4 regions of the Rhizobium sp. WYCCWR 11152 genome follow, and region 1 is predicted to be linked to each of the others. Evidence: riboswitches for the same ligand, from Rfam matches in the RefSeq annotation. Region 1 holds a riboswitch; each other region holds the start of a gene.
The links. Region 1 has a riboswitch for cobalamin ahead of fdhA (formaldehyde dehydrogenase, glutathione-independent). Riboswitches for the same ligand answer to the same signal wherever they lie in the genome.
Positions count from the first base shown of each region.

Region 2: it holds a riboswitch for cobalamin, as region 1 does, so the genes downstream of both, bluB (5,6-dimethylbenzimidazole synthase) here and fdhA (formaldehyde dehydrogenase, glutathione-independent) in region 1, are expected to answer to the same signal.
Region 3: it holds a riboswitch for cobalamin, as region 1 does, so the genes downstream of both, cobU (bifunctional adenosylcobinamide kinase/adenosylcobinamide-phosphate guanylyltransferase) here and fdhA (formaldehyde dehydrogenase, glutathione-independent) in region 1, are expected to answer to the same signal.
Region 4: it holds a riboswitch for cobalamin, as region 1 does, so the genes downstream of both, G9X67_RS04980 (ABC transporter substrate-binding protein) here and fdhA (formaldehyde dehydrogenase, glutathione-independent) in region 1, are expected to answer to the same signal.

Region 1 is NZ_JABFCP010000012.1:232,668-234,865, reverse strand. Features, by position in the region: gene fdhA (formaldehyde dehydrogenase, glutathione-independent) at 1-1,052, opposite strand, end outside; cobalamin riboswitch at 1,274-1,477, opposite strand; gene G9X67_RS35445 (EamA family transporter) at 1,640-2,198, opposite strand, start outside.
Region 2 is NZ_JABFCP010000008.1:286,663-288,860, forward strand. Features, by position in the region: gene G9X67_RS11260 (MFS transporter) at 1-692, opposite strand, end outside; cobalamin riboswitch at 1,181-1,369, shown strand; gene bluB (5,6-dimethylbenzimidazole synthase) at 1,411-2,097, shown strand.
Region 3 is NZ_JABFCP010000008.1:127,427-129,624, forward strand. Features, by position in the region: gene G9X67_RS10475 (chloride channel protein) at 1-133, opposite strand, end outside; cobalamin riboswitch at 394-791, shown strand; gene cobU (bifunctional adenosylcobinamide kinase/adenosylcobinamide-phosphate guanylyltransferase) at 1,168-1,677, shown strand; gene cobW (cobalamin biosynthesis protein CobW) at 1,682-2,198, shown strand, end outside.
Region 4 is NZ_JABFCP010000004.1:63,867-66,064, forward strand. Features, by position in the region: gene G9X67_RS04975 (iron ABC transporter permease) at 1-134, opposite strand, end outside; gene G9X67_RS04980 (ABC transporter substrate-binding protein) at 131-1,147, opposite strand; cobalamin riboswitch at 1,324-1,580, opposite strand; gene G9X67_RS04985 (TetR/AcrR family transcriptional regulator) at 1,792-2,198, shown strand, end outside.

The DNA.
Region 1 (2,198 bases):
TCGTGGAGGATCGCCTGCATGAGCTGACGATTATATTTGATCACCGGAGTCTGGCCGGTGTGGAAGGACTGTGCCTTGGCCCATCCGAGGCCGAAACGAAGCGAAAGATTGCCGTGTTTGGCGGCGTTGTCGACGGCGCCCGGATCCTCGGTAACGTAGAGGCCGGGAATACCGATCGAACCCGCGGCACGGGTAATTTCCATCATCTGATTGAGCACGATCGCCGGCTGCTCCCCGCCCGAGTGGCCGCGTGCCTCGAAGCCGACCGCATCGATGGCGCTGTCCACTTCGTTGGTGCCGACGACCTGCGCGATCATGTCGCCAAGACGGTCGCTCTTCGACAGGTCGATCGGTTCGAAACCGACTTTCGCCGCATGCGCCAGGCGGTCCTTGTTGAAATCACCGATCATCACGACAGCAGCGCCGAGAATGCGAGCCGAAGCCGCAGCGGCAAGGCCGACCGGGCCGGCGCCAGCGACATAGACGGTCGAGCCGACCCCAACGCCTGCACGCACCGCGCCATGGAAGCCGGTGGGCAGAATGTCGGAGAGCATGGTGAGATCCCGGATCTTCGCCATTGCCTTGTCCCGATCGGGGATTTTCAGCAGGTTGAAATCTGCATAGGGAATGGTGACGTAGCGCGCCTGTCCGCCGATCCAGCCGCCCATGTCGACATAACCGTAAGCACCGCCGGCGCGGGCCGGGTTTACCGTCAGGCAGACGCCGGTATCCTGAGACTTGCAGCAGCGGCAACGGCCGCAGGCGACATTGAAAGGCACCGAGACGATATCGCCGATTTCGAGCATCTCGACATCGATGCCTTTCTCGATGATCTCGCCGGTGATTTCATGACCGAGGACCAGGCCCGGCATCGCCGTCGTTCGGCCGCGGACCATGTGCTGATCGGAGCCGCAGATATTGGTCGAGATCACCTTCAGGATGACGCCGTGTTCGATGCGGCGGCCGTCGGGCGCTTCCAGCTTCGGATCGTCGATGTCGCGGACTTCGACCTTGCCCGGCCGGAGATAAACGACGCCTCTATTTTTGCTCATGGATTCCTCCCACTTGTTTGAATGCCTCGATCTGCAACCGATGCAGTCGATGGCAACCTTCCCTCCGGCCTGCCTCCTCTGCAGTCCGGTGTCCACAACACGAGGATACCGCCGCACCGGGCGATATTCGAATTTTCAAAACGGACAGATTGGATGGAGAAGAGGAGTGAACGCCACGGCTTTCGCCTGTCGTTCCGCTCGTGATCGTCTGCCTGCAATCCGTCGATTTGCTCTGCCAAGAGCTGGTTTCCAGCTCCAGAATCTCCTTCCGATCCATCTCGATATCTTTCCGGATGTCTATCCGGCGATTTCCTTGAGGATTTCAGTTCTTCTACCGCTGCGGGGGGAGCGTCGGCGGGTCAGGCCGGCTTCCCAATGTCCATTTCGCCAGTTTGCGAGATAGCGCCTTGAACGCCACAAACAAACCATGCCTGACGGAAAACAGCGATCAAGAAAACGACATGGGTGCAACTCAAAGACGACAGTTGGCAAAGTCGCCATAGCTCGCTGCGCAGGGGGAATAATTGATCCCGCGAATACGGCGGTTTTCCGGATCGTCTGGGAAGATTGATCGCCGCCTAAAGGCTTTAGGCGCGATGCGGTCGCCGGCTGCGGCTGACGTCGATGGCCGTGTGCCAGAGCACGGCGCCGAGGATGATCGCGCCGCCGAAAAAGGTAGCGACGGGCGGTTGCTCGGCAAACAACAGCCAGACCCAGAACGGCGTGAGTATGATTTCCATCGTGCCGATCAGCGCGGCTTCAGCCGGCGGCATCCGCTTCGCCCCGGCAAGGAAGAGCACCAGCGCCAGGGAGAAATTGGTCGCGCCGAAGGCGGCAAGAACGATCCAATTGTGCAGGTCGAGCGAGCCGACCGAACCGAACGGGGCAAAGATGGCCAGCGTCAGGAAGGCGCTGACGACGGTCGGCGGCAGGCTCGGCACGCCGGGATTGATGCGCGGAATGATGATGACCAGCGCGAAGGACGCCGTCATGCCGAGCGCCAGCAGATCGCCCACGCCGGTCCCTCCGCCGATCGACGAGGCGACGATGACGGCGACGCCGAGGAGCGAGATGCCGCCGGCAATCAGCGTCCGCCTGGAGACCCTCTCCCTGAGGATGACCCAGCCGAGCATGGCCGCGATGAAG
Region 2 (2,198 bases), on a different contig from region 1:
AGGTAGAGGAGGCCGGCAAGAATGCCGATCGCAACCGTGACGTAACCGTAGATGACGGGCACGGCCGGCAGGCTGATGACCGACACGCCGAAAACGAAGCCGGAGAAGCCGATGCCGCAAAGGAAGAATCCGGGGAAGTCCATCGGCCGCGGACTGCGTGGCTCGACGGTCGGCAGGAAACGCGTGACGAGGATGATGCCGAGCACGCCGATCGGGACGTTGATCCAGAAGATCCAATGCCAGGTGAGATAGGTGGTGAGGAAACCGCCGATCGGCGGCCCCATGATCGGGCCAATCAAAGCGGGAATGGTAAGCCAGGCCATGGCATCGACGAGTTCGTGGCGCGGCGTTCCCCGGACCAGCAGCAGGCGGCTGACCGGCGTCATCATCGAGCCGCCGGCGCCCTGGATCAGGCGCGAGACGACGAAGGCCGTGATCGAGTTGGAAAAGGCGCAGGCGATCGAGCCGATCATGAAAACAAAGATCGCCATGCGGAAGATGTTGCGCGCACCGAACCGATCGGACATCCAGCCGCTGATCGGGATGAAGATCGCCAGCGCCACGAGATAGCTGGTGACGGCGAGCTTCAGCGCGATCGGCGAGGTGCCGATATCGGCGGCGATTGCCGGCAGGCTGGTGGCGATCACGGTCGAATCCATCTGTTCCATGAACAGGGCGACCGCAAGGATCATGGGTGTGAGGCGGGGCACGGGCAACCGAGATGCTGCGATGGACTGTCACAGTCCATACGCTTTCGGTGGTGATAAGGCCATAGAAACTGTCGGTGAAGGGGCTTGCCTAGCCGCTTCAAACCGACGCGGGTGGATGACGAAACGGGATCGTACGTCTTGTTTCCTTTTGTCCTCCCAAGGGTTTGATGTAGGAACTGAGGCTGCGGCTTGCGCTCTCTTCTCCCCAGCGGGGAGAAGGTGGCCCGAAGGGTCGGATGAGGGGGCTGCACGGCTGCCCTTCATCATTGCCCTTCGCTTACGCTCAGCGCATTCGCGGCTTTGCCGCTCACCCCCTCAACCGCCTGCCGGCACCTTTTCCCCGCTGGGGAGAAGAGATTCGTGGCACCGCAGCGCTCCCTTTTGCCGGCGGAAGAGAGGGACAGGCGGCACCGCGCGGCCTCCGGCTTGACTGCGACATCGGGCCCAGCTTGCCGCCGCCGCGCTTTCCTGAAATAGATGCGTCGTCAGGTGCCCGCCGATAAGGCGGGAGAATCGGGAATCCGGTGCAAGACCGGAACGTGCCCAACGCTGTAAGGCCGACGCTTGCCGCTTCATCATGCCACTGGCCTTTTGCCGGGAAGGCTGCGGCAGACGGATGACGCCGAGTCAGAAGACCGGCCTGGCAAGATAGACCGATCCGCGCGGACAGCGGGGCGGTCGCGTTGTTGGGGATTTGACGATGCGACCCTTTGATGAGGATGCCCTTTCGGCGGCGTCCGGTTTTTCCTTGGCCGAACGCGAGGCCGTCTATCACGCGATCATGACGCGGCGCGACGTTCGCAGCCAGTTCCTGCCCGATCCCTTGCCTGATGATGTTGTGCAGCGGCTGCTGACGGCCGCTCACCACGCACCATCCGTCGGCTTCATGCAGCCGTGGAATTTCATTCTGGTGAAAAGTGCCGCTGTCCGGACGCGCATCCAGGACGCGTTTGCGAGGGCCAACGAGGAGGCGGCGCTGATGTTCGAAGGCGAGCGGCGGCAGGCCTACCGATCGCTCAAGCTCGAAGGCATCGTCGAGGCGCCGCTCGGCATATGCGTGACCTGCGATCCTACCCGCAGCGGCAGCGTGGTGCTGGGGCGCACCCACAATCCGAAGATGGATTCATACTCGACCGTCTGCGCCATCCAGAATCTCTGGCTTGCGGCACGGGCGGAAGGGGTCGGCATCGGCTGGGTCAGCATTTTTCGTGAAGGCGACCTGAAAACCATTCTCGGCATACCCGAGCATATCGAAGTGGTCGCCTGGCTCTGTGCCGGTTTCGTCGACCGGCTCTATGACGAGCCGGAACTCTCCGTCAAAGGCTGGCGGCAGCGGCTACCGCTCGAGGAACTCGTCTTTCATGATGGATGGGGACTGAACACCTAGAGCAGTGCGGTGGAGCATGGCCTCAATCGCATAGTCACGCCATTGACGGTCAAGGTGAGCAAACCGATGTCGGTATCGCCGACGCGGTGCGAGGCCGAGAT
Region 3 (2,198 bases), on a different contig from region 1:
CGGAGATGACGCCGACGACGGCGCCCGCAAGCGACAGGCCGACCTCGCTACGGCGGGCCAGCGCCCGCAGGCGTCCCGGATCGAAGAAAACACGCAGCGCGCGGAAACGGCGCCGATCCAATTTCATAAGCATGGCTAGACAACTAGGCGGGGAGAGGCCCGGTCAAGGGCGGAGATGGTCGCGCAGTCCGCTTGCGACGCAATTGCGGCGAAAAGCCGGCGGATGGAATAAATTTTTTATGACGTAAGCCTCTGATAAATGACGATATTTAAGGTAGAGTAAGTCGTGCTTGGGTAAGTGCGTCGCGTGGCTGGCGATCGGGCGGCCGCCAAGGCCGGTTGACTTCATCCCTGCGCTTGCCTAACCATCCCGATAACGGATGGTCGACTGACCATCCTGACATAACGGATGGTTCCGGATCGGTGTTGCGCCCTTCCGGATGAAAAGGGAATGTGACGGGGCGGACCCAAGCCGGGCGCCTTCATCACAGCCGACCCCGCGACTGTAGAGCGGTCAGGGTCTTCCATCCGGCATCAGGCCCTTCCGGCCGGCGGCTTGCAATAATGCAAGCGGGCGGGATGGGTGACATGCCGGAAAAGCCACTGGATATGCATGGTGATCAACCGGGGTCGGACGCCTCTCAAGTCTACGAATCGTCCACCTTTTCACTGATGCAGCCGGGAAGGCGAGGATGATCCGCTGGCACGATCAGGGCGACCGGTTTCCGGTCTGCCCCGATCGCGGCCGATAACCGCGAGCCAGGAGACCTGCCATGCGTGCCGGGCGAGAAGCCCACACCTGGGCAATATGCCCGTTGCCAGCACGGAGGTTGTCTTGGCTGAACGATTGAATTCGGCGCGGCCTGGTGCGGCGCATGCCACGCCTCCAAGCAGCGCTGCAAGAGGAGTGTTTTCGGCCGCTTATGTCGAATGCTGGGTACCCCCCTCTGTCCTGCCGGACATCTCCCCCACAAGGAGGGAGGTCGGCAAGCCGCACGACCGTCGTGTTACATCAATTGTTTGGAGAAAAGCTCTCGGCGATTCAATCTCCCCCCTTGTGGGGGAGATGTCCGGCAGGACAGAGGGGGGTGTCACACTCTCAGTAGCCGAGAAAGGTGCACTCGGAACAAGCCACGGCTACGCACTCTCCCTGAGGGGCTTTTGAGTATGACCGCCACCTTCATCCTCGGCGGCGCACGTTCCGGCAAATCCCGTTTCGCCGAATCCCTCGTCACAGCGACCGGCCTCGACCGTCACTATGTCGCGACCGGCCGGGCATGGGACGAGGAGATGCAGGCGCGCATCACCCAACACAAGGCCGATCGGGGTCCGTCCTGGACAACGCATGAAGAGCCGCTCGATCTCGTCGGTAAACTCGCCGCCATAGACGGCGAAGGGGGCATCGTGCTGGTCGATTGCCTGACGCTCTGGGTCACCAATCTGATGATGGAGGAGCGGAATATGGCGGCGGAATTTGCAGCCCTTGCCGATTTCCTGCCCGCCGCGAAGGCGTGGCTTGTTTTCGTTTCCAACGAGGTCGGTCTCGGCATCGTGCCGGACAATCGCATGGCGCGGGATTTTCGCGATCATGCCGGCCGGCTGCACCAATCGATCGCGGCGAAGGCCGCCGAAGTTTATTTCATCGCGGCAGGCCTGCCGCTGAAAATGAAGGGTTAAGTCTATGAACCAGCAGAAGATTCCCGCAACCGTCATCACCGGCTTCCTCGGCGCCGGCAAAACGACGATGATCCGCAATCTGCTCACCAATGCCGGCGGCAAGAAGATTGCGTTGATCATCAACGAATTCGGCGATCTCGGCGTCGACGGCGACGTGCTTAAGGGCTGCGGTGCGGAAAATTGCACCGAGGATGACATCATCGAGCTCACCAATGGCTGCATCTGCTGCACCGTCGCCGATGACTTCATCCCGACGATGACGAAGCTGCTCGAGCGCGAACAGCGTCCCGACCATATCGTCATCGAGACCTCGGGCCTTGCTCTGCCGCAGCCGCTGGTCGCCGCCTTCAACTGGCCTGATATCCGCACGCAGGTGACTGTCGACGGCGTCATCACGGTGGTGGATAGCGCCGCCGTTGCCGCAGGGCGTTTTGCCGATGACCATGATGCTGTCGATGCGCGCCGCGCCGAGGACGAGTCGCTCGATCACGAAAGCCCGATCGAGGAGCTGTTCGAGGACC
Region 4 (2,198 bases), on a different contig from region 1:
GTCGTCGCAAGCGGGATCGCGATCTCGCCGATCGAAACGGCAAGACTGACCATCAGCCCGAGCAGGAGAAGTGCCGCCGTGGTGAGCGCGGCAAGCGCCCACCATCCCTGTTGCCTGACCGACACTGCCTTCACTGCGCCAGGCCGAAGGACTTGATGCCGTTCGCCAATGTCTCGATACCGTCGATCGTGCGGATCGTCGGGTTCATCGACTGCGCGTCCATCATCACGAAGTGCTTGTTTTTGACCGCGTCCAGCTCCTTGGTCACAGGATCGTTCTCGAGGAAATCGACCTTGACCTTGGGATCGTCAGCGGCGTAACGGCGGCGGTCCATGGTCGCGAGCACGATGACGGCAGGGTTAGCCTGGGCGATGGTTTCCCAACCGACCAGCGGCCATTCCTCTTCCGTGGTGACGACGTTCTTCGCACCGATCGTCTTCAGAATATAGGCGGGCGCGCTGTTCTTGCCGGCGATGAAGGCGTCGCCATTGACCTCCTTGCTGGAGAACCAGAAGACGACGGGCAGGTTCTTGCCCGACGCGCCTGATATCGAGGCGACGGCATCCGACTCGCGCTTCTTCAGCTTGGAAATCAGCGCATCGCCGCGCTCCTTGACGTCGAAGATCTCCGAGAGCTCGGCGATTTCCCGGTAGATCAGGTCCATCGTGAACAGCTCCTTGCGCACGCCGTCGCCGCCATCAGTGTTGACCTTGGCGACGCAATCGGCCGGCGCGAGATAGGTATTGATCCCGAGATCCTTGAATTGCTCCCGCTTGCCGACCGAGCCCTGCGCGCCGACATGCCATTCGAACTCGGCCGTCACCAGGTCGGGCTCCTGCCCGACGACGGATTCGAAGCTCGGGTCGTTGTCGGCAAGCCGCTTTATCTTGCTGTTGGCCTCGGCATATTGCGGCAGGACGGGACCGACCCAGACGGCCGTTCCGGCGATCTTGTCGGCAAGGCCGAGCGAGAAGAGCACTTCGGTCATGCCCTGACCGATCGAAACGACTTTGGATGGCGCCTTTTCGAAGGTCACCTGCTGGCCGCAATTGGTGATGGTCAAGGGATATCGGGTCGCGGCAAGGCTTGGTGCCGCAAAGCCGGCGAGCCCGAAGGCAAATGTCATGGTGGCGAGAATCTGGCGCATGGAAAACCTCGATGAAGGGAAAATCACGGCCGTTCCGCGCATATGCGCGGACCGAAAGCACGCTTAGGCGTGCACTAGCCGCAGGAGGCCCAATCGAGACGGATGCATGCCGGAATTCGGCGAAGGTTCAGCAGGTCAATCATATCTGTTCCTTGTCCGGGCATCCCCGCCCGGTTGATTGGATCGTGATTGACGGCAGGTCTCCTGGCTTGCGGATATCCGTCGTTTCATCCTCCTTCCCGCGATATCTCGCAGTGGCAGGGCCATGAGCCCTTCAGAGATGGCCAGTCGCTGGCCACTCCTGAGATGATCGACAATCCGCTTACAGTTGCGGGGGCAGCCACGGTCTCGGTCCCTACTGGGTCATCCTCACCGTGTTCCCTATTAATCCCCTTGGAGTCATCTTCAGGGAACCGTCGCCCCAGTTACGTCGCCGGCCCGCCCGGCGTCAATAACTATTCCCGCGTGTCATGCCGCCTCACCGACAAATGCGCTTCATGCCGTCTCACCGCGCAAACCGCCGGTTGCCAGAAGACGTTTGACAGCAATGCTGCCATTATGGCATTAATACTGCCATGAATAAAGTGACACCGCCTCGACCCACGGCCCGCGAAGAGTTGGCGACCATCACGCAGGACCGCATCATGGAAGGTCTTGCCGCCCTGTTGCGCGCCGGTAGCGACGAGGTCACCTTCGATCTCGTCGCCCGCCAGTCCGGCGTGCCGCAGCGCACGCTTTATCGCTATTTCGCCAACAAGGAGACACTGCTCGCCGCGTTCTGGCACTGGGTGAATGCGCTGATCGCCGTGCCGGCGCTGCCGGCTTCGCCTGAGCAAGTAGTGGCGCATATTCCCGAGCTCTTTTCTGCCTTCGACCGCGACGAGCCGCTGGTGAGAGCGATGCTGCACAATCCTCATGGTCGCGCGGTGAGGCTCGCCCATGCCGAGGCGCGGCGCGAGAAGTTTTCGATCGCGCTGCGCGATGTCACCGGGACGATTCCCGCAGAAGATGCCCGGCATCTGCTCGCCGCTGTGACAGCGCTCTGCTCTGC